DNA from 3 places in the Mesorhizobium sp. B2-1-1 genome. Region 2 is predicted to be linked to each of the others. Evidence: predicted binding sites of a transcription regulator. Region 2 holds the regulator's gene; each other region holds the start of a gene.
The links. The regulator LexA, encoded in region 2, represses DNA repair genes until DNA is damaged. The targets are predictions, from matches to a motif close to TGTTCNNNNTGTGTTCNG.
Positions count from the first base shown of each region.

Region 1: a site for LexA is predicted at 4,484-4,501, ahead of FJ972_RS02600 (DNA recombination protein RmuC). Genes of this name have one in related genera too.
Region 3: a site for LexA is predicted at 3,040-3,057, ahead of FJ972_RS03215 (YifB family Mg chelatase-like AAA ATPase). Genes of this name have one in related genera too.

Region 1 is NZ_CP083954.1:548,332-554,775, forward strand. Features, by position in the region: gene FJ972_RS02580 (DUF6481 family protein) at 105-533, shown strand; gene sugE (quaternary ammonium compound efflux SMR transporter SugE) at 716-1,030, opposite strand; gene FJ972_RS30095 (hypothetical protein) at 1,265-1,390, opposite strand; gene FJ972_RS02590 (cation diffusion facilitator family transporter) at 1,664-2,617, shown strand; gene FJ972_RS02595 (GFA family protein) at 2,741-3,145, shown strand; gene FJ972_RS02600 (DNA recombination protein RmuC) at 3,165-4,451, opposite strand; gene def (peptide deformylase) at 4,555-5,085, shown strand; gene fmt (methionyl-tRNA formyltransferase) at 5,092-6,027, shown strand; gene FJ972_RS02615 (GNAT family N-acetyltransferase) at 6,024-6,444, shown strand, end outside.
Region 2 is NZ_CP083954.1:3,625,745-3,632,188, reverse strand. Features, by position in the region: gene kynU (kynureninase) at 1-168, opposite strand, end outside; gene FJ972_RS17735 (TetR/AcrR family transcriptional regulator) at 165-842, opposite strand; gene lexA (transcriptional repressor LexA) at 1,295-2,038, shown strand; gene FJ972_RS17725 (ComEC/Rec2 family competence protein) at 2,032-4,482, opposite strand; gene gltX (glutamate--tRNA ligase) at 4,586-6,010, shown strand; gene gltA (citrate synthase) at 6,193-6,444, shown strand, end outside.
Region 3 is NZ_CP083954.1:672,446-678,889, forward strand. Features, by position in the region: gene FJ972_RS03195 (GtrA family protein) at 1-398, opposite strand, end outside; gene FJ972_RS03200 (glycosyltransferase) at 561-1,571, shown strand; gene FJ972_RS03205 (GtrA family protein) at 1,576-1,950, shown strand; gene gshB (glutathione synthase) at 2,024-2,965, shown strand; gene FJ972_RS03215 (YifB family Mg chelatase-like AAA ATPase) at 3,151-4,683, shown strand; gene FJ972_RS03220 (DUF262 domain-containing protein) at 4,736-6,313, opposite strand; gene FJ972_RS03225 (malate synthase G) at 6,384-6,444, opposite strand, start outside.

The DNA of each region.
Region 1 (6,444 bases), 2.6 Mb from region 2:
GCTGCAACAGCACGGAATTTCATGGCTGGCATACCGTTTTGGCGCTTGAACTCCCGGTTTTCGCGCGTATGTAAGCGTCGCGAATTGACTTCAGGGAAGTGGACTTGGCTATCTACAGGGAAAAAGACATTTTCGAGCGGCGCAACGCCGCGAACGAGGCAAAGAAGGCGCTTCTGGAGCGCTTCAAGTCGAAGCCGGCGGCGGACGATCCCGCGGTGCTGGCGCGACAGGCCGAACGCAAGGCTATCCTTGCGGCGCGTGAGATACGCGAGGCCGAGAAGGCGAGGCTGAAGCAGGAAAGGCTGGCACGCGAGGCAATCGAGAAGGCCGAGCGCGAGGCCGCAGCCGAAGCCGCACGGGTCGCGGCCGAAGAGGCGGCGCAGGCGGAAGCCAGGATTCGGGAAGCCGAAGAGGCCGAGCGCATCGCGCGTCTGCTGGCCGACGAGGCCGAGCGCAAGGCGAAGCGCGACGCGCGCTATGCGGCGCGCAAGGCGCGCACCGGCAGGACACCGCCAGGCTTTACCGGCCGCTAGCCTCAGACCGCCGGAGCAAGCTGCTTCGAGGATCAGGGTCGCTGCGAAGCGGCCCTGCATGCGTTTGTCCGCGCGCCAATTCATGCGATTGCCGACGCCGTTCGTGATGCGACTTTCGCAAAATTGCTCTGTTTGCTTCGACGCAATTCCGGATGGAAAACCGCTTCGCTTCCTGGATTGCTTTACGCCGCGAATTTCAGCCCCATAATGCCGCAGACGATGAGCGCGATGCAGGCGAGCCTGATGACGGTCGCCGGCTCGCCGAGCAGCCAGATACCGAGCAGCGCCGTGCCGACCGTGCCGATGCCGGTCCACACCGCATAGGCGGTGCCGACGGGCAGCGCTTTCAGCGCCAGTCCAAGCAGCGAGAGACTGACGATCATCGAGGCGACCGTGAGCACGGTCGGGACGAGCCGGGTGAATCCGTCGGTGTATTTGAGGCCGATTGCCCAGCCGATCTCGAACAGGCCGGCGAAAAACAGAAAAATCCATGACATGGGGAACGCTCCATCCAAGCATCGCACCAATGTCCGTTTCAAGACGATGCAATGCGCGATCGACCGAGCACCGCGGCAGCCGATGCCCTATCAGACAGTGGGCGGGTCGTCCCGACCGGATTTCAGGAGATGTGGGGTCGTCCCCGCACCAGATATAGGGTGTCTTAACGCCCGATCAACAAACTGCCGGCGGTGTTCCGAACGCCGCCGGCGAACTCCATCCGAGGCACGCGACTATTTTTCCTTGAGCCTCGTTGCCTTGACCGGCGGCGCCTTGAGCGTGGGAGCAGCGGCCGGCTTCTTGGCGTCCTTCTTTGGCTTGCGGGCCTCCTTGCCTGCCTTCATCGCACCTTTTGCCATGATTCGTTCCTCCAGTTGCGGGAAGTGAAGTGAAACAAGAGAAATGCCTCTAGGCAAGGGCCGTTCGCGGTCACGGCCGCGAAAACCGGCAACCTGTTTCGGCGGCCTTATGAATCCGAACCGGCGCGCAGCGACTTGAACGGACGGGGTGTTGGTGCGTCGCGATGGCCGCGGAATTTCGGCGGGCCCGCAGCATGATCTCAAGGAAATCGGCTCCCACTTTTCCTGCAATTGCTCTAGACTTCGCGTGTCGGACAGGACGACAGGGAAGCAATGGCGGGGCATGGCGGCTCTCGAACGGTCATCTACGCGGCGCTCGCCGGCAATCTCGCGATCGCGCTGACCAAATTCGTCGCAGCCTTCTTCACCGGCAGTTCGGCGATGTTTTCGGAAGGCGTGCATTCGCTGGTCGATACCGGCAATGGCAGCCTGCTGCTTTATGGCATGCATCGCGCCGCACGCCCGGCCACCCGCGCGCATCCGCTCGGCCATGGCCGCGAGCTCTACTTCTGGAGCTTCATCGTGGCGCTTCTCGTCTTCGCGCTCGGCGCCGGCGTATCGTTCTACGAAGGCGTGACGCACATCATTGCGCCCGAACCGGCCGCCAATGTCAGGGTCAATTACATCGTGCTCGGCCTGTCGTTTCTGTTCGAGGGCAGCTCATGGCTGGTGGCGCTGAGGGAATTCCGCCGGCAGAAGGGCCAGCAGGGCTGGCTGCAGGCCGTGCAATCGAGCAAGGATCCAAGCGTCTACACAGTGCTGTTCGAGGACAGTGCCGCGCTTCTCGGCCTGATCGTCGCCTTTGCCGGCATATTGGCGGCGGAGATTTTCGAGATGCCGGAACTGGACGGCGCCGCCTCGATCGGCATTGCGCTGATCCTGGGTGCGACCGCGGCCTTCCTGGCGCGCGAGAGCAAGGGGCTGCTCATCGGCGAGCCTGCTTCGCCCGCGGTGCAGAAAGAAGTGCTGGCGATCGCGCAGCAGGATCCGGCGGTGCAGCGGGCGAACGGCGTCCTGACCGTCCACCTGGGGCCGGAAGAAATCGTTGCCGGCCTGAGCATCGAATTCGAGGACCATCTGTCCGCGCCGGAAATCGAAGCCTGCGTCGAGCGCCTCGAAGCGCGGCTAAGGAAGGAAATGCCCGAGATCACCCGGCTGTTCGTCAAGCCGCAGACGACAGGCACCTGGGAACAGCGGCGCAAGCTGATCGAATCGGCATCCGAGTAGAGTTTTGAGCAGGTCTCGAAACCACATTCCACTCCTCGGGATTATGTCTTGGACCAGCGTCGCGTCGTTGCCTTGCGACGCTGCGCCGCTAAAATCAGCCGATCGAGTTTTGGAGGACTGATTATGAAGATCGACGGCGGCTGTCATTGTGGTGCCATCACCTATGAGGCGGAGGTCGAACCGGAAAAGACCTCGATCTGCCATTGTACCGATTGCCAACAGTTGACCGGTACGGCCTTTCGCGTCACCGTTCCGGCGCCTGAAGATCACTACCGGATCACAAAGGGTACACCGAAGGTCTACATCAAGACCGTGGCAAGCGGCGCCAAGCGCGTCCAGGCCTTTTGCGCCGACTGCGGTTCGCACCTTTACGCCACGTCGGTCGGAGATGGCCCAAAGGTCTACGGCATTCGAGTGGGAACCGCGCGGCAACGCCAGGATTTGATTCCGACACTGCAAAAATGGCACCGCTCGGCGCTTCACTGGCTACCTGAATTTCACGGCATGACCACAGTGGAGGAGCAGTAGCGCCGTCCGGTGCGGCGCCTCATTCGTCGCCTTCGACGACCCTCAGCCTGAGCTGGCCGGTCTTTGAATCGGCAACGCGTGGGGAATCGACAACGCGCGGGCCGGGTTCCGGCTTCGCAGGGGCTGGTGACGCCATGTCAGGGTCGGCATCGCCTCCGGGCTGCGCCCCAAAGTCCAGAGCTTCGATCTTCTGGCCGCGTTTGGTCACCTTCGACGTCGAGACGAGGATGTCGTCTATATCCTTGGCCGACTGGGCAAAATGGCCCTGCAATTTGCGCACCCGCTCGTCGACGCGCGAAACATCCTCCATCAGCCGGATCACCTCGCCCTGGATCAGGTGTGCCTGCTCGCGCATACGGGCATCCTTCAGGATCGCCTGGATGACCTGGATCGACAGCATCAGGAGCGACGGCGAGACGATGACGACGCGGGCGCGGTGCGCCTTCTGCACCACCGCCTCGAAATTTTCGTGGATCTCGGCAAACACCGATTCCGACGGCACGAACATGAAGGCGGTATCCTGCGTCTCGCCCTGGATCAGATATTTATCCGCGATATCGCGGACATGCACCTCGATGTCGCGGCGGAAGGCCTGCGACGCGACCTTCTGCTGTTCGGCGCCTTCGGCGGCGCGGATGGCGTTCCAGGCTTCCAGCGGAAACTTGGCGTCGACGGCAAGCGCCGGCGCGCCGTTGGGCATCTTCACCAGGCAATCGGGACGGCTGCCGTTGGACAAGGTCGCCTGGAACTCGTAGGCGCCGTGCGGCAGACCGTCGGCGACGATCGCTTCCATGCGCGACTGGCCGAAGGCGCCGCGCGTCTGCTTGTTGGAGAGGATCGCCTGCAATTGCACGACCTGGCCGGCGAGCGACTGGATGTTGCCTTGCGCGGTGTCGATGACGGCCAGCCGCTCCTGCAATTTGGCCAGGCTCTCATGAGTGGATTTGGTCTGTTCGGTCATGGTCTGGCCGAGGCGGCCGGTCATGGCATCGAGGCGCTGGCCGATCGATTGCGTCAGTTCCGCCTGCCGCGCGCCGAAGACTTCCGCGATGGCGCCCATGCGGCCCTGCATCTCGGCTTGGCTTTGCAATATGCCGGCCATCCGCGCCTCGGCGTCGCGGGCATGGTCGGCGGCTTCGGCAGCGGCCACGGCGCGCGCCTTGGCCGAGCGCCACAGCGCGACGACAAGCGCCACGAACAGGCCAAGAAACACAAAGGCCCCGAACGCCAGCGCATGGCCGAGCGTGATCGTGATCGCGCCAAGCCGGGCGACAGGTTCCGAAAGGATGGATGTCAGGTCGTTCATGCACACAGCATAGACGATTCGGCCGGCCAGCACAGATCAAAACGTGAACGATCCCCCGGCGTACCGGTTGACGCCCTTTATTCAAGGTCTTAGGTGAGACGCCATGCCGATCAAGCCGCTCATCATTCTTCCCGACCCCATCCTGCGCCAGGTTTCCAAGCCGGTGGAGCGCGTCGACGCGCCCTTGCGCAAACTGGCCGACGACATGCTGGCGACCATGTATGACGCGCCCGGCATCGGGCTGGCCGCGATCCAGATCGGCGAGCCGCTGCGCATGCTGGTGATCGACCTCGCCAAGGAGGACGAGACGCCGGCGCCGCATGTCTTCATCAATCCCGAAATCCTGGAAAGCGCCGACCAGCGCTCCGTCTACGAGGAAGGTTGCCTGTCGATTCCCGACTATTATGCCGAGGTCGAACGCCCGGCTTCCGTGCGGGTCAAGTATCTCGACCGCGATAGCAAGCTGCAGGAAATGGAGGCCGAGGGGCTGATGGCAACCTGCCTGCAGCATGAGATCGACCATCTCAACGGCGTGCTGTTCATCGACCACATTTCGAAGCTGAAGCGCGACATGGTGGTGAAGAAGTTCAAGAAGCTGGCCAAGGACAAGGCTCCGGGCAAGCTGGTGGGATAGGGGACAATGCCCCTTCGCGTCATTTTCATGGGGACGCCGGAGTTTTCGGTGCCGACATTGCGCGCGATTGCCGATGCCGGACATGAGGTCGCGGCCGTCTACACGCAGCCGCCGCGAGCCGCCGGCCGGCGCGGCCTTGAGCTGACGCCGTCGCCGGTACAGCGCGAGGCGGAACGGCTGGGCATCGAGACGCGCACGCCGACGTCGCTCAAGGGCGAGGCCGAACAGGCAGCTTTTCGCGCGCTGCAAGCCGATATCGGCGTGATCGTGGCTTATGGCCTGCTGCTGCCCAGGGCGGTTCTTGAGGCGCCGCGACTGGGCTGCATCAACGGCCATGCCTCGCTGTTGCCGCGGTGGCGCGGTGCGGCGCCCATCCAACGGGCGATCATGGCGGGCGACAGCGAAACCGGCATGATGGTCATGCGCATGGAAGAAGGCCTCGACACCGGCCCGGTGGGGCTGGTTGAAAAATGCGTCATCGAACCCGATATGACCGCCGGCGATCTGCATGATCGATTGATGAGCGTCAGCGCCGCACTGATCGTGGAAGCGCTGGCGCGGCTGGAAAGGAATAGCCTGGCGTTCACCGCCCAAGCGGTTGAGGGGGTGACCTATGCCAAAAAGATCGATAAATCCGATACGCACGTGGATTGGACGCGACCCGCGGCCGAAGTTCACAATAACATTCGCGGCCTGTCGCCGTTCCCCGGCGCCTGGTGCGAGGTTGAAATTGGTGGCCGGGTGGAACGGCTGAAACTGCTTCGCTCGACGCTTGCGCAAGGTGTGGGCGAGCCGGGAGGAATTCTCGACGACCGCCTGACGGTCGCCTGCGGAGCGGGCGCGATCCGGCTGGTCGAAGTTCAACGGGCTGGCGGAAGGCCCGCCGCCGCGCAAGAATTCCTGCGCGGGACCAAGATCGAAAAAGGAATGAAACTGTCATGAGCATGATGTCGATACGCGCGGCGACGCCGCGGGATCGCGAGGCCATCCGTCTCGTCGAGGAGCACGCTTTCGGCCAGCAGGCGGAGGCCGGGCTGGTTGACGCGCTGGTTTCCGGCGGCGACGCCGTTGTCGAACTGGTGGCGGAAGAAGACGGGCAAGTGGTTGGCCACATCCTGTTTTCGCGTCTTTTCGTCCGCACCGGCGGCAAGGATTTCCCGGCGGTGGCACTGGCGCCGCTGGCGGTGGAGCCCTCCTTTCACGGCACCGGCATTGGCGGCGCGCTGATCCGCGAGGCTCACATCCGCCTGCGCGACGCCGGCGAGATGCTGGCCGTGGTGCTGGGCGACCCCACCTACTACGGCCGTTTCGGCTACAGCCACGCGCGCGCCGAAGGATTCGAGAGCGAGTACCAGGGCG
Region 2 (6,444 bases):
CGTGGCGGCCTTCTGCAGCTCGCCGAACACGGCGGGCGAAGCGGCGCCCAGCGAATTGCCGTCGAGATAGATCACCCCCTGGGGCAAGGTGAAGCGGTCACGCATGGCACGCAGCGGATCCGCGGTGTCCATTGCCTCGATCGCTGCGAGATCGGGAATTTTGCTCATGGTCGCGATGTTCCTCGGTGAGAAGAGCGCCCTGGAAACGGGCCGGCTGTTTTGCCGCCCGGGCAAGGGCTGGCCGCATAGAGGCGCAAGAACAGGGTGAACGCCCGGTTCGATCTTTGCTCGATTTCCGCCCGAGGCAATTCCTCGAGCACCCCAACGATCCGGCGAACCTGGAGATCGCCGATCAAAAGACTGATGTAGATGTCGGCGGCTTCGGCAGGATCGTCACAGGCGATCAGGCCGGCCCGACTTGCGGTTCGAAGCAGGTCACCAACAAGCGGCATTATGGTATTGCGGCCGAATTGCGCGATCGATTGGCCAAGCGTGCCTGTATCGTTGACGTCGCCGGCCGCGGCGCGATTGAGCGCCACCGCCTTGTCGCCCGTCACGAGGGTCAGCAGGACTGGCCCGAGCAAGTTCAGGGTTTCGAGCGGATCGCGCGCCTGGTGAAGGGCGTCCTCCAGCAGCTTCCTTGCCTCTCCCGCATTGGCTTCGATCAAGGATCGAAACAGGGTCTGCTTGTTGCCGTACCAGTTGTAGAGGGTTTCGTTCGAGGCCAATGCCCGCTTGGCGATAGCAAGCAGGGAGGCGCTCTTGTAGCCGGCTTCCCGGAGCACCGCATAGGCGGCCTCCTCTATCCGTTCGCGTCGCGCGGCCTGCTTCGGCGTGGTCATTGGTGTTCCTCTTCGAAAACCGTACATTATTATACGGTTTCGTCAAGCGAACGAACGAACGCAGCCCGTCGCGACCAGTGGTGGTGTCTGGCCGTTTTCCGGCGGAAGTTGGCATTTTGGTTTCGTTTCGTTCACGAGCCGCAGGGGTTTCTAATCCGCCCAAACGCACCCCGCACCTGCCGGTCACCCAGCTTGCAGGCTTGTGCCAAGAGTGGGGACCGGTCGGGCCACAGGCCATTAACCAAAATAGTTTCAAAGGGCCCGGGAGCGCATTGACGACGGACCGCGCTGGCAGGATGCTGGCTGCGGGAGGGCATTTCGTTTCCGTCGCCTTAACAAATTCATTAAACTTTAAATGGTTGCGGAACACAACTGGAACAGATAGTGTTTGTTCTGGGTTTGTTTTCTGATTCTGGTTCCAGACCCTTCGTGCAATGCCTTTGGGGGCCGCCATGCTCACGCGCAAGCAACATGAACTCTTGATGTTCATCCATGAACGGCTGAAGGAAAGCGGCATTCCGCCGTCCTTCGACGAGATGAAGGAAGCGCTGGACCTCGCCTCCAAGTCGGGAATTCATCGGCTGATCACGGCGTTGGAGGAGCGCGGCTTCATTCGCCGCCTGCCCAACCGGGCGCGCGCGCTGGAGGTGCTGCGCCTGCCGGACTCGATCGCGCCGGGTCTTAACGCGGCAAAGAAGTTCTCCCCGAGCGTCATCCAGGGCAGCCTCGGACAGGGCAGCAGCCCTAGCCGGCAGATCAAGCCGGCGACGTCTTCGCGTCTGCCCGCTGCCGGCAATGACGACGATGCGGTTTCAGCGGTGTCGATCCCGGTCATGGGTCGCATCGCAGCGGGTGTGCCGATCGACGCCATCCAGCATCAGACGCATTCCATTTCAGTGCCGCCTGACATGATCATGGGCGGCGAACACTATGCGCTGGAGGTCAAGGGCGATTCGATGATCGAGGCCGGCATTTTCGACGGCGACACGGTCATCATCCGCAATGCCGACACCGCAAGTCCCGGCGAGATCATCGTGGCCCTGGTGGACGAGGAGGAAGCAACGCTGAAGCGCTTCCGCCGAAAGGGTGCTTCGATTGCGCTCGAGGCTGCCAATCCGGCCTATGAAACACGTATTTTCGGACCGGACAGGGTCAAGGTGCAAGGCAAGCTAGTCGGCCTGATCAGGCGCTACTGAGCGGGGTCGGCGGTGGGCTTTTCGGGTTTACGGTAAGGCGGCAGTCCCCTTGCCTCGCGTGAGAATTTCCGCTGTTCGTGCCAAGGCCGATATGGCCTGTCGACGGCAAAGCTGACCCGTGCCGGTGCCGTCGCCGATTGCTGGTCGAAGAAGACGGCGGCACTTCCCTTACGAGCGAGCTGCCGCTTGGTGATGACGAGAACCAGCGGATTGTGGCAGGGATCGTAGCCCGCGGGGTCGTTGATGACGATCAGATCCGCATAGGAGCAGGCCCTCCAGGCGTCCTTGCGATCCTCCACCTGCGCGATGATCGCCCCCGAGGGATGCCGGGCCATGCACAGGCCTGTGAAGCAATAGAAAGGCGCTCCCGCCGGAAGTTGCGCGGGATCGAAGATGTCGAACTGTCGGTCTCCGCTGTCGAACAGTTCCGGCGCAACGATGGTTTCGGACTTCAGCGCGCGTTTCCAATTATCGACGGTGAATTCGTTCGGGCGCGCCCGGTTGATCGCGAGCTCACCGCCGCCGATCGGCAGTGCCACCAGGCGGGCATCCTCCGAAATCAGCACGTCCGGCGTGCGCGTGTCCGAGACGGTCAACAGGCCGGCGAGCGCGAAGGGAAGTGCCGCCAGCCGCAGCCATGTCGTGGCCATCGTCGCGATGACCAGGGCGATCGCCACCAGAAGGACGGATTGCTGCGAAATCAACCCGACCGCGTCGACCGGCGAGCGTTGCGAGATCCATCCTGATATGGCGATCATCGCGGTCAGTCCCTTGCCCATCAGATAAAGGGATGGTCCATCGAACCCGAACGGCATCAGCAGCGCACTGGCAACCGCAAGGAACATCACGACCGAAACGATCGGCATGACGGCAAGATTGGCGAACAGGCTGAGCGGCGACACGCGCTGGAAATGCCAGATGGCGAAAAGCGCCGTGGCGCTTCCCGCGATAATCGAGGTCATCGCCAGCCCACCTGTCGCCAGCAGCAATTTTCGCGTCAGGAGGCCAGGCAAGGTCCGTTGCGGCGGCGGGGTCCGCGCTTTGTCGGCTTTGCGATCCGACCAGCCGGCATAGGCGCCGACCAGGGCCGCGGTGGCGGCGAACGACATCTGGAAGCTCGGCCCTACCACCTCGTGCGGCGACACCACGATGACGGCGATCGCCGAAATAGCCAGATTGCGCATGGTGAGTGCCGCCCGATCGCACAGAACGGCGATCAGCATCACCGCCAGCATGATGAAGCTGCGTTCGGCGGCGACAACGACGCCCGAAATGACGAGGTAGGCGGCGATCGAGAAAAGTGCCGCCGCGGCCGCGTATTTCTTGACCGGCCGGCGGGAGGAAAAATTCGGGAACAGCGCGAAGCCGCCACGCAGCAGACCCATGACCGTGCCGGCGACCAGCGCCATGTGCAGCCCGGAAATTGAGATGATGTGGTAGATGCCGGTGCGTCGCATCGCTTCATTGATCTCGTCGGGAATCCCGGCGCGCACACCCACGATCAGCGCCGCGGCGATCTCGCCCTCGGCACCGCCGATGCTGCCCCTGATATGGTCGGCAATGCTTTCGCGAGCACTCTCGATGGCGGCTGAAAGGGCGGCCCACAGCGGCCTGTCATCGGCTGAGACGATTTTGGGGTTGCCGAGAAAGAAGCCGCTGGCGCCTATGCCGGCGAAGTAGCTGTCGAAGGAAAAGTCGTAGCTGTCCGGCCGCACCGGTCCGGTCGGCGGCAACAGCCTGGCATAGCCGGTCACGAGCGAACCGGCCGTCACTTCAGCCGGCACCTTGCGTGCCGAAAGGCGAACGCGCTCCGGCGCGTAGAGTAGTTTCGGCCGCGCGGTCGATGTCACATCGATGGTCAGCCGGATGCGCCCGGTCTCCATCTGGTCGACCGAAACGACGCGGCCGGTGATTTGCGTGGAGATTTCCGAGCCCAGCATCCGCGTTCCCGCTCGCCACGTCTCGACTTTGCCGGCGAGCATGCCGAGCGCGCACAACAGCGCCGCCATGAAGCACAGATGCGTTTTCGGCCATGAGCGTGAAACGAGCGCGCACAGCGACATCAGGATCGCGACCGCGACAGGCTTGGCAAAGCCCGGCTCCGCCGCCAGCGAAAAATAGGCGATCGATCCGCATGCCAGGAACACCGGCACGAGCAGGAAGGCTATGCCCCGATCGAGTTCGAGCTCGGACGCTCTGGCCACGCCGTTGCGCAGACGAGGCCATGAAGCACGGCCGAACTCACGGCGCAGACGCACGGCCGCGCCGGCTGCGGGAATGCCGGGCGGCGTGGAAACATCCGCCGGCGGCGACTTGCCCGGCTGCTGTAGGGGCGGCAACGCCAGCGGCAATGAGGCGGGCGCGGGCATGGCAAGAAGAGCGCGTTCGCTGACGCCGGCAACGACGTCCTCGCCTTCCTCCGCGCCCCGGCCCGCTCCAGCCATCGGGTCTGCCCCTTGCGCCCTCGACACCCTATGCTACATGAACGCGCGACGCGCGAAAGTGCGTGTGATCCGCACCCCGCTCCAGACGTTTCCCGAGAGTTGTATGTCCGACAAGGTTGTCACCCGTTTTGCCCCCTCGCCCACCGGCTACCTGCACATCGGCGGCGCGCGTACGGCGCTCTTCAACTGGCTCTACGCCAAGCACACCGGCGGTACGATGCTGCTGCGCATCGAGGACACCGACCGCGAGCGCTCCACCGATGCGGCGACAGCAGCCATTCTCGAAGGACTGACTTGGCTCGGCCTCACCTGGGACGGCGACGCCGTCTCGCAGTTCGAGCGCGCGCCGCGCCATCGCGAGGTGGCCGAGGAGCTGGTGCGCATGGGCAAGGCTTACTACAGCTACGAGACCCCTGCCGAGCTTGAGGCAATGCGCGACGCGGCGCGGGCCAAGGGCCTGCCGCCGCGCTATGACGGAAGCTGGCGTGACCGCGACCCTTCGCAGGCGCCTCCTGGCGTCAAGGGCGCGATCCGCATCAAGGCGCCGACCAAAGGCGAGACGGTGGTGCATGACCGTGTCCAGGGCGACGTGCGCTTTCCCAACAAGGATCTGGACGACTTCATCATCCTGCGCTCGGACGGCAATCCGACCTACATGCATGCCGTCGTCGTTGACGACCACGACATGGGCGTCACCCACATCATCCGTGGCGACGACCACCTGACCAATGCCGCCCGCCAGACCGTGATCTACAACGCCACGGGCTGGGATGTGCCTTCAATGTCGCACATACCGCTGATCCACGGCGCCGACGGCGCCAAGCTGTCGAAGCGGCACGGCGCGCTGGGCGTGGAGGCCTACCGCGCCATGGGCTACCTGCCCGAAGCGCTGTTGAACTATCTGGCTCGGCTCGGCTGGAGCCACGGCGACGACGAGATCATGTCGATCCAGGACATGATCGCCTGGTTCGATATCGGCGATGTGAACAAGGGCGCCGCCCGCTTCGATTTCGCCAAGCTGGAGGCGCTAAACGGCGTCCACATGCGCCGCATGGGCGATGCCGAGCTGTTCGACATCTTCATCGCCACCTTGCCCTATCTCGAGGGCGGCCCGGCAATGGCCGCACGCCTCGACGACCGGAACAGGGCACAGTTGCTGGCAGCGTTGCCGGGGCTGAAGGAGCGCGCCAAGACGCTGGTCGAGCTTGTCGATGGCGCCGCCTTCCTGCTTGCCGCGCGGCCACTGCCGATCGACGAGAAGGCAGCCCTGCTGCTCAATGACGATGCGCGCAAGGTCCTGCGTGGCGCTCACGACGCCCTCGAGGCGGTTTCAGGCGACTGGACGGCGGCCTCGACTGAAGCCGCGATCCGCGACTATGCGACGGCCGGCGGCTACAAGCTCGGCGCCGTCGCCCAGCCCTTGCGCGCCGCCTTGACCGGCAAGAGCACCTCGCCCGGCGTCTTCGACGTTCTAGCCGTGCTTGGTCGCGAGGAGAGCCTGGCGCGCATCGCGGATCAAATCGATTAGGAGCAATCTGGCCCAAGAAGATTGGCATTGAAAGGCGCGTTTCGCAGTGCAACATTGAGCCTTGGCCCAATCTGGCACGCACTTCCTAAAATGCGGTCGCGAATACGCGCATTCGGTGACTTCGACGTGTCGCTTTGCAGAATTTGCCTTTGCCGGCATGAGGAAACAAGAAGGAGTTTGCAATGACCGAAGCTGCGACAAGACGGGAACTGGGCGGCAAGACCCAGGAAGCCACGGCAAAGCTGGAATTCGCCGGCAAGACGCACGAATTCAAGGTGCGAAGTGGTTCGGTCGGGCCTGACGTCATCGACATCGCCACGCTGTACAGCACCACCGGCGCCTTTACCTACGATCCCGGCTTCACTTCGACGGCAAGCTGCGAGTCCGAGATCACGTTCATCGATGGCGACGCCGGCATTCTCCTGCATCGCGGA
Region 3 (6,444 bases), 2.8 Mb from region 2:
GCGAAAGCGCGCGCGGCGCGCATGATGGAGAACAGCGCGAGCCAGAATTGCAGGAGAGGCCAAAGCACCTGCACGACCTGCTCGCCCAAAGCGGCACTGCCCGTCAGGGCCGACAGGGCAAGCATGCCGAGCGCCAGCGGGGCGTCGAGCAGCCGCGACCAGTGCATGACGAAGCCACCCTCCAGCCCCATCCTGTACTGGTGCAGGTCGAACCAGCCCTGGCCGGCCAGGAGGTCGCGAACCTCCACCAGTTGCAGCAGGCTGTCATTGTCGCCGGCCGGGTTGGCCAGTTGCGGGAATCCGGCATAGAGATCGAGCGCCAGCAGCAGCAAGGCGGCAAGCAACGCAAACGCTATGTCGGACTTCCAGGTGGAAGCGCCGTTGCTGGCTGTGCTCATCCCATCGCCCCTGGCAGGAATGCCGGGCTTTTTCGGCCAATCGACACTCGTAAAGTCGGCCTTAAACCTAGCCTTAACGGCTTCAATAAATAGTAAAACCGCCTGAACGCGCCTGACTTTCGGCGCGAACCGCGCGTGGCGGCGAGGCACCCGGAGAGGAAAATGCCGCAAGAGCTTCGCTACGAACCCGCCATCGCCGTGCTGCTGCCTTGCTACAACGAGGAATTGACGATCGCCGAGGTGGTGCGGCGCTTCCGCGAGACGCTGCCTTTGGCGACGGTCTATGTCTACGACAACAATTCGCGCGACCTGACCGCGCTCAGGGCCCGCGCCGCCGGCGCCATCGTGGTGCGCGAACCGCACCAGGGCAAGGGCAATGTGGTGCGGCGCATGTTCGCCGACATCGACGCCGACATTTACCTGATGGCCGACGGCGACGGCACCTATGCGCCGGAAGACGCGCCGCAATTGATCAACACGCTTCTGACCGAGCGCTCCGACATGGCGGTGGGCACCCGGCGCGGCGTCACCGACGATGCCGGCAGGACCGGCCATGCCTTCGGCAACCGCGTCTTCAACAGCCTCTATAAAGGGCTGTTCGGCAGCGATTTCACCGACATCTTCTCGGGCTACCGCGTCTTCACCCGGCGCTTCGTCAAGAGCTTCCCGGCCGTCTCCGGCGGCTTCGAGATCGAGACCGAAATGTCGGTGCATGCCTCGCAGCTCAAATTGCCCGTCAGCGAGATCGCGCTCGATTACGGCAAGCGGCCGGACGGCTCGTCGTCGAAGCTTTCGACGTTTCGCGACGGCGCCAGGATCCTTTGGATGTTCGCCATGCTGATGAAGGAAACGCAACCGCTGCGTTTCTTCGGCGCCTTCGCCCTGGTCTTCCTGGCGTCGAGCCTGTTCCTGATGGCGCCGGTGCTGGTCGAATTCGCCGAGACCGGGCTGGTGCCGCGCATGCCGACATGGGTGCTGTCGGTCGGCCTGCTCTTGCTCTCGATGCTGGCTGGTGTGACCGGGGTGATCCTCGATTCGGTGTCGCGCGGCCGCGCCGAACAGAAGCGCATCTTCTACCTGTCGATGCCTTCGGGCCGCATAGAGCGGCGCGAGCGCGCCAGCGAGCCGACTGCCGCGAAGGCCGGCCCAGGCAAGACGCCTCGCGCCGCATGAAGCGGTGAGCCGTCTTATCCGCTTCCTCTTTGCCGGCGGCATCGGCTTCGTCGCCGACGCGGCCGCCCTCTGGCTGCTGCTTGCCGTCACGCCGCTCGGCCCTTTCAGCGCCCGCGTGCTGTCCATCGGCTTTGCGCTCTGCGTCACCTGGCAGATAAACCGGCATCTGACCTTCTCGCCGTCGAGCCGCGGCTTGGTGCGGGAAGGCGCCCGCTATGGCAGCGTCGGCATCGCCACCAGCATCGCCAACTATCTGGTCTACTGCGCCATCCTTGTCGTCCTGCCGACAACCCCACCATTGGCCGCCCTTGCTTTCGCTTCGCTGGCCGCCATGGCGCTGTCCTTCCTCGGCTATTCCAGGCTGGTCTTCGACCGCTAGCGGCGTGGCCCGATTGGCAGAAGGCGCCGGGACCCTTATATCGCTCTCTCATCGACCGTGCTGGGGACCTGCCATGAAGCTGAAAATCGCCGTCCAGATGGACCACGTCTCCACCGTGTCGATCGCCGGAGACACTTCTTTCGCGCTGTCGCTGGAGGCGCAGCGGCGCGGCCATCAGCTCTACCACTACACGCCCGACCGGCTGTCGCTGCGCGACGGCAAGGTGTTCGCCCGCATCGAGGAGATGCAGGTACGCGACGAGAAGGGCAGCCACTATTCGCTGGGGGAGAAGGTGCGCACCGACCTGTCGGAGATGGACGTGATCCTGCTGAGACAGGATCCGCCCTTCGATATGAACTACATCACCACCACGCACATACTGGAGCGCATCCACCCCAGGACGCTGGTGGTCAACGACCCCGCCTGGGTGCGCAACAGCCCGGAAAAGATCTTCGTCACCGAGTTTTCCGACCTGATGCCGGAAACGCTGATCACCAAGGATCCCCAGGAGGTCGCCGCCTTCCGCAAGGAATTCGGCGACATCATCGTCAAGCCGCTCTACGGCAATGGCGGCGCGGGCATCTTCCACCTGCTGGAGGCCGACCGCAACCTCGCCTCGCTGCTCGAAATGTTCGGCCAGTTGTTCCGTGAGCCCTACATCGTGCAGCGTTACCTGAAGGACGTGCGCAAGGGTGACAAGCGCATCATCCTGATCGACGGCGAGCCGGTCGGGGCCATCAACCGGGTGCCGGCCGAGCACGATTCCCGCTCCAATATGCATGTCGGCGGCCGCGCCGAGAAGACCGAGCTGACCGAGCGCGAGCGCGAGATCTGCGCCCGCATCGGGCCGGCACTGAGGGAACGCGGCTTCATCCTCGTCGGCATCGACGTGATCGGCGACTACATGACCGAAATCAACGTGACCTCGCCGACCGGCGTACGCGAAGTCAAACGCTTCGGCGGCGCCGACATCGCCAGCCTGTTCTGGGACGCGGTGGAGGCCAAGCGGAAGTAGCCGTTTTCATTTCGTATTAACCATGTTCCGTTTTTGCAACCGGAGACAACCGCGCCGCAACTTAAGCGGTTGCGTGTTCCTGTAATGTTCTTGATTTAACCGAGGAATTGTGATTGTGTCCGGCCCAGGCCCTTCGCGGCCTGATTGTAGAAGGCTTGGGGCAAGCCCAGATCCGGGGACAAGACATGGTGGCGCGGGTTCGCACGGTTGCTTTCCAGGGCATCGAGGCCGTGCCGGTCGACGTGCAGGTGATGATCGCGCCCGGCAAGGTCAACATGCACATCGTCGGTCTGGCCGATAAGGCAGTGGCCGAAAGCCGCGAACGGGTGCAGGCGGCACTCCATGCTTCCGGCCTGTCGATGCCGTCCAAGAAAGTCACTGTCAATCTGGCGCCCGCCGACCTGCCCAAGGAGGGCAGCCATTACGATTTGCCGATCGCGCTCGGCCTGATGGCGGCGCTTGGCGCCATTCCGGGCGACATGCTGGCCGGTTATGTCGTGCTTGGCGAATTGTCGCTCGACGGCACCATTGCCGCCGTCGCCGGCGCCTTGCCGGCCGCGATCGGCGCGAATTCCGAAGGCAAGGGCCTGATCTGCCCCTTCGCCTGCGGCCCCGAAGCCGCCTGGGCCGGCAAGGACTTCGACATACTCGCGCCGCGCAGCCTGATCGCCATCGCCAATCATTTTCGCGGCACGCAGGTGCTGTCGCGCCCCGAAGCCGGCATCCATGCCGCGGCGCGCGACCTGCCCGATCTTGCCGACATCAAGGGCCAGGAAACCGCCAAGCGGGCACTGGAGGTGGCGGCGGCCGGCGGGCACAACCTGCTGATGGTCGGCCCGCCGGGATCGGGAAAATCGATGCTGGCGCAGCGGCTGCCGTCGATCCTGCCGCCGCTGGCGCCGAAGGAATTGCTCGAAGTATCGATGATCGCCTCCGTCGCCGGCGAGCTCGGCGAGGGCAAGCTGACCGACCGGCGGCCGTTCCGCGCGCCGCACCATTCGGCCTCGATGGCGGCGATGGTCGGCGGCGGCATCCGGGCGCGGCCGGGCGAAGTGTCGCTTGCCCATCACGGCGTGCTGTTCCTCGACGAATTTCCCGAATTCACGCCGCAGACGCTCGACGCGTTGCGCCAGCCATTGGAGACCGGCGACTGCATGATCGCGCGGGCCAACCATCGCGTCACCTATCCGGCGCGTATCCAGCTTGTGGCGGCGATGAACCCGTGCCGCTGCGGCATGGCCGGCGAGCCCGGCTATCGCTGCCTGCGCGGCGATCGCTGCCGCACCGACTACCAGGCGCGCATCTCGGGCCCGCTGCTCGACCGCATCGATCTCAGGATCGAGGTGCCGGCGGTCTCGGCCAGCGACCTGATCCGGCCCGACCGGGCGGAGAAGAGCGCCGACGTGGCGCTGCGCGTGGCGCGTGCCCGCACCCTCCAGCGCGAGCGCTTCGAACGGCTCGGCGTCACCAGCGCCACCACAAACGCGCATTGCGCGCCGGCGGTCATCGAGGAGATCGCTATGCCTGACGCATCGGGCCTGTCGCTGCTCAAGGACGCCAGCGAAAAGCTTGCCTTTTCGGCGCGGGCCTATCACCGCGTGCTGAAGGTCGCGAGAACACTGGCCGATCTCGACGCCAGCGAAACCGTCGGCCGCATTCATCTCGCCGAAGCGATCTCCTACCGGATGAGTTCGGAGCGGGTGGCGCAGGCGGCGTAGAGACCTCGCGTAATCGGCCTATGTCCAAGGGAATAGTTTGCCGATGGAAATCCTAGTTATCCACGGTACTATTACAGAATGGATGCTGCATCATAGCGTTTGAAAGATTACCCGATCCGCCATCCCGTTTCGGGCGCTTGTGACCAACCTGCATGCCATTTCTATGCATGAGACCTCCACAAGTTGGACATTTCGGCGCAGTGGGCAATGCATCTCGAATGAATGCTGCGCCTTTTACGTCGCGCGAGAACGATCCGCCCTCAAGGTCGAGTTCGCCGGAACTGGTAATTAGAAATTCGAATTCCGGCATTTCCCTGAGTATTTTTGCGACGTCTGACGCAGAGAATCCCTTAGTCAAGTGCTCTACTATTGCCTTGTAGAAGGCAACAGCACGAGGTCTGCTGCGCACGCCGCTTCCCAATTTCCTGACCGCTTCGCTCATGCCACGGTTCGCCATCAGAAATTCTTCAAACTTCGCTCTGATCTTCGTGAATGTAACGAAGTCATCCGTTCCCCAGTCACGGAATAGCGAGAGGAACGTCAGAAGTGAAGATGCTGAAAAGGTCCCATTTCGACTGTAAAAATATAACGCGGGATGCAAGCCAAGAGATGAGGCGTGGGTCGAGCACAAACGCCAGATTGTCGCTCTCACCTTTACAAGATAATCAACGGTCCTGGCTCCATCTTGATCAACGTCTAGCGGTTCTTCCTTGGTTGCTCCCTTGTAGCTTGAGTCCCTGACTTGAACTCGATTGGCCAAATTCACCAGATCGAAAACTAACGGTAGCGCTTGCGGTCCGTAGCCCTGTCCGGCGGGCGGCAAATCAAGTGTTTTGATTGGTAGAGATATCGTGGGCTCGAATAGCAAAGCTGATATTTCACGGCCAAGGTCTTCGATTTCCCGTTGGGACTCTTCAGCGAATTTCTTCCAATAATTGTGGCCGGTGCCAGCCCTCAAGATCGCTCGAGCTGCCAAGGCCGTTGAGGAACGTCTGGCGGCTAGGATACGGCGCTCTGTCGCATCTATCTTCGTGCCCCCTTGATTGATCCGGAAGAAGGCTTTCTCCGCCTTGTCATGGTCGGCGTTTCTGATCCATTGGGCTGGAATCTCTTGCCATCCAATTCTGGCTGCTCTCTCAGCAATATCTGGGCGGGAATTTTGCGGATATTCGATAGCCATTTTGTGATCGGCATATGAGCCAATTGATAGCGCCACCAAGTCTCTCGTTCTTCTCGCTGCTATCTGCTGATCATCCGGAATTGCATTCTGAAAGAAATGCCTGGAAACCTCTCCGTCGCCGTAGTCGTTGTGAACCCATGCAACAAGGGCGCTAAGGCGATGCGCTCCATCTATGACAAAGACATTCTGCCCTGCTCGCCACAGGATAACTGCAGGGATCAAATCCTTGCGAGCAAACGTGCCAATGAGATCAGCGACCTGTTCTGGACTCCAATTCGCAGTTTCTCTTTGAAAATCGGGCTTCCGCAGTGCGGGATATAGAAAGCCTTTTGGCTCTAGCCCCGCGATAGACAAAGAACTTATGTCTTCGCCTACCTCACCGGGAGCAGCTAAATCCTCCCGACGGATGAGTGCATCCAAATTTACAATGTTGGTTGTCGCAGCAGCCATAGAATCGTCCTCCCCGGTGAGGACTTACCTCACTTTCATACGACAGAACAGTTGTGCGGGTTTGCATGACTTATAGTCGTACGGACCCTCGGTATCCACGGGCTATTTCTCCCTTCGCCTTCAGTTCCAGC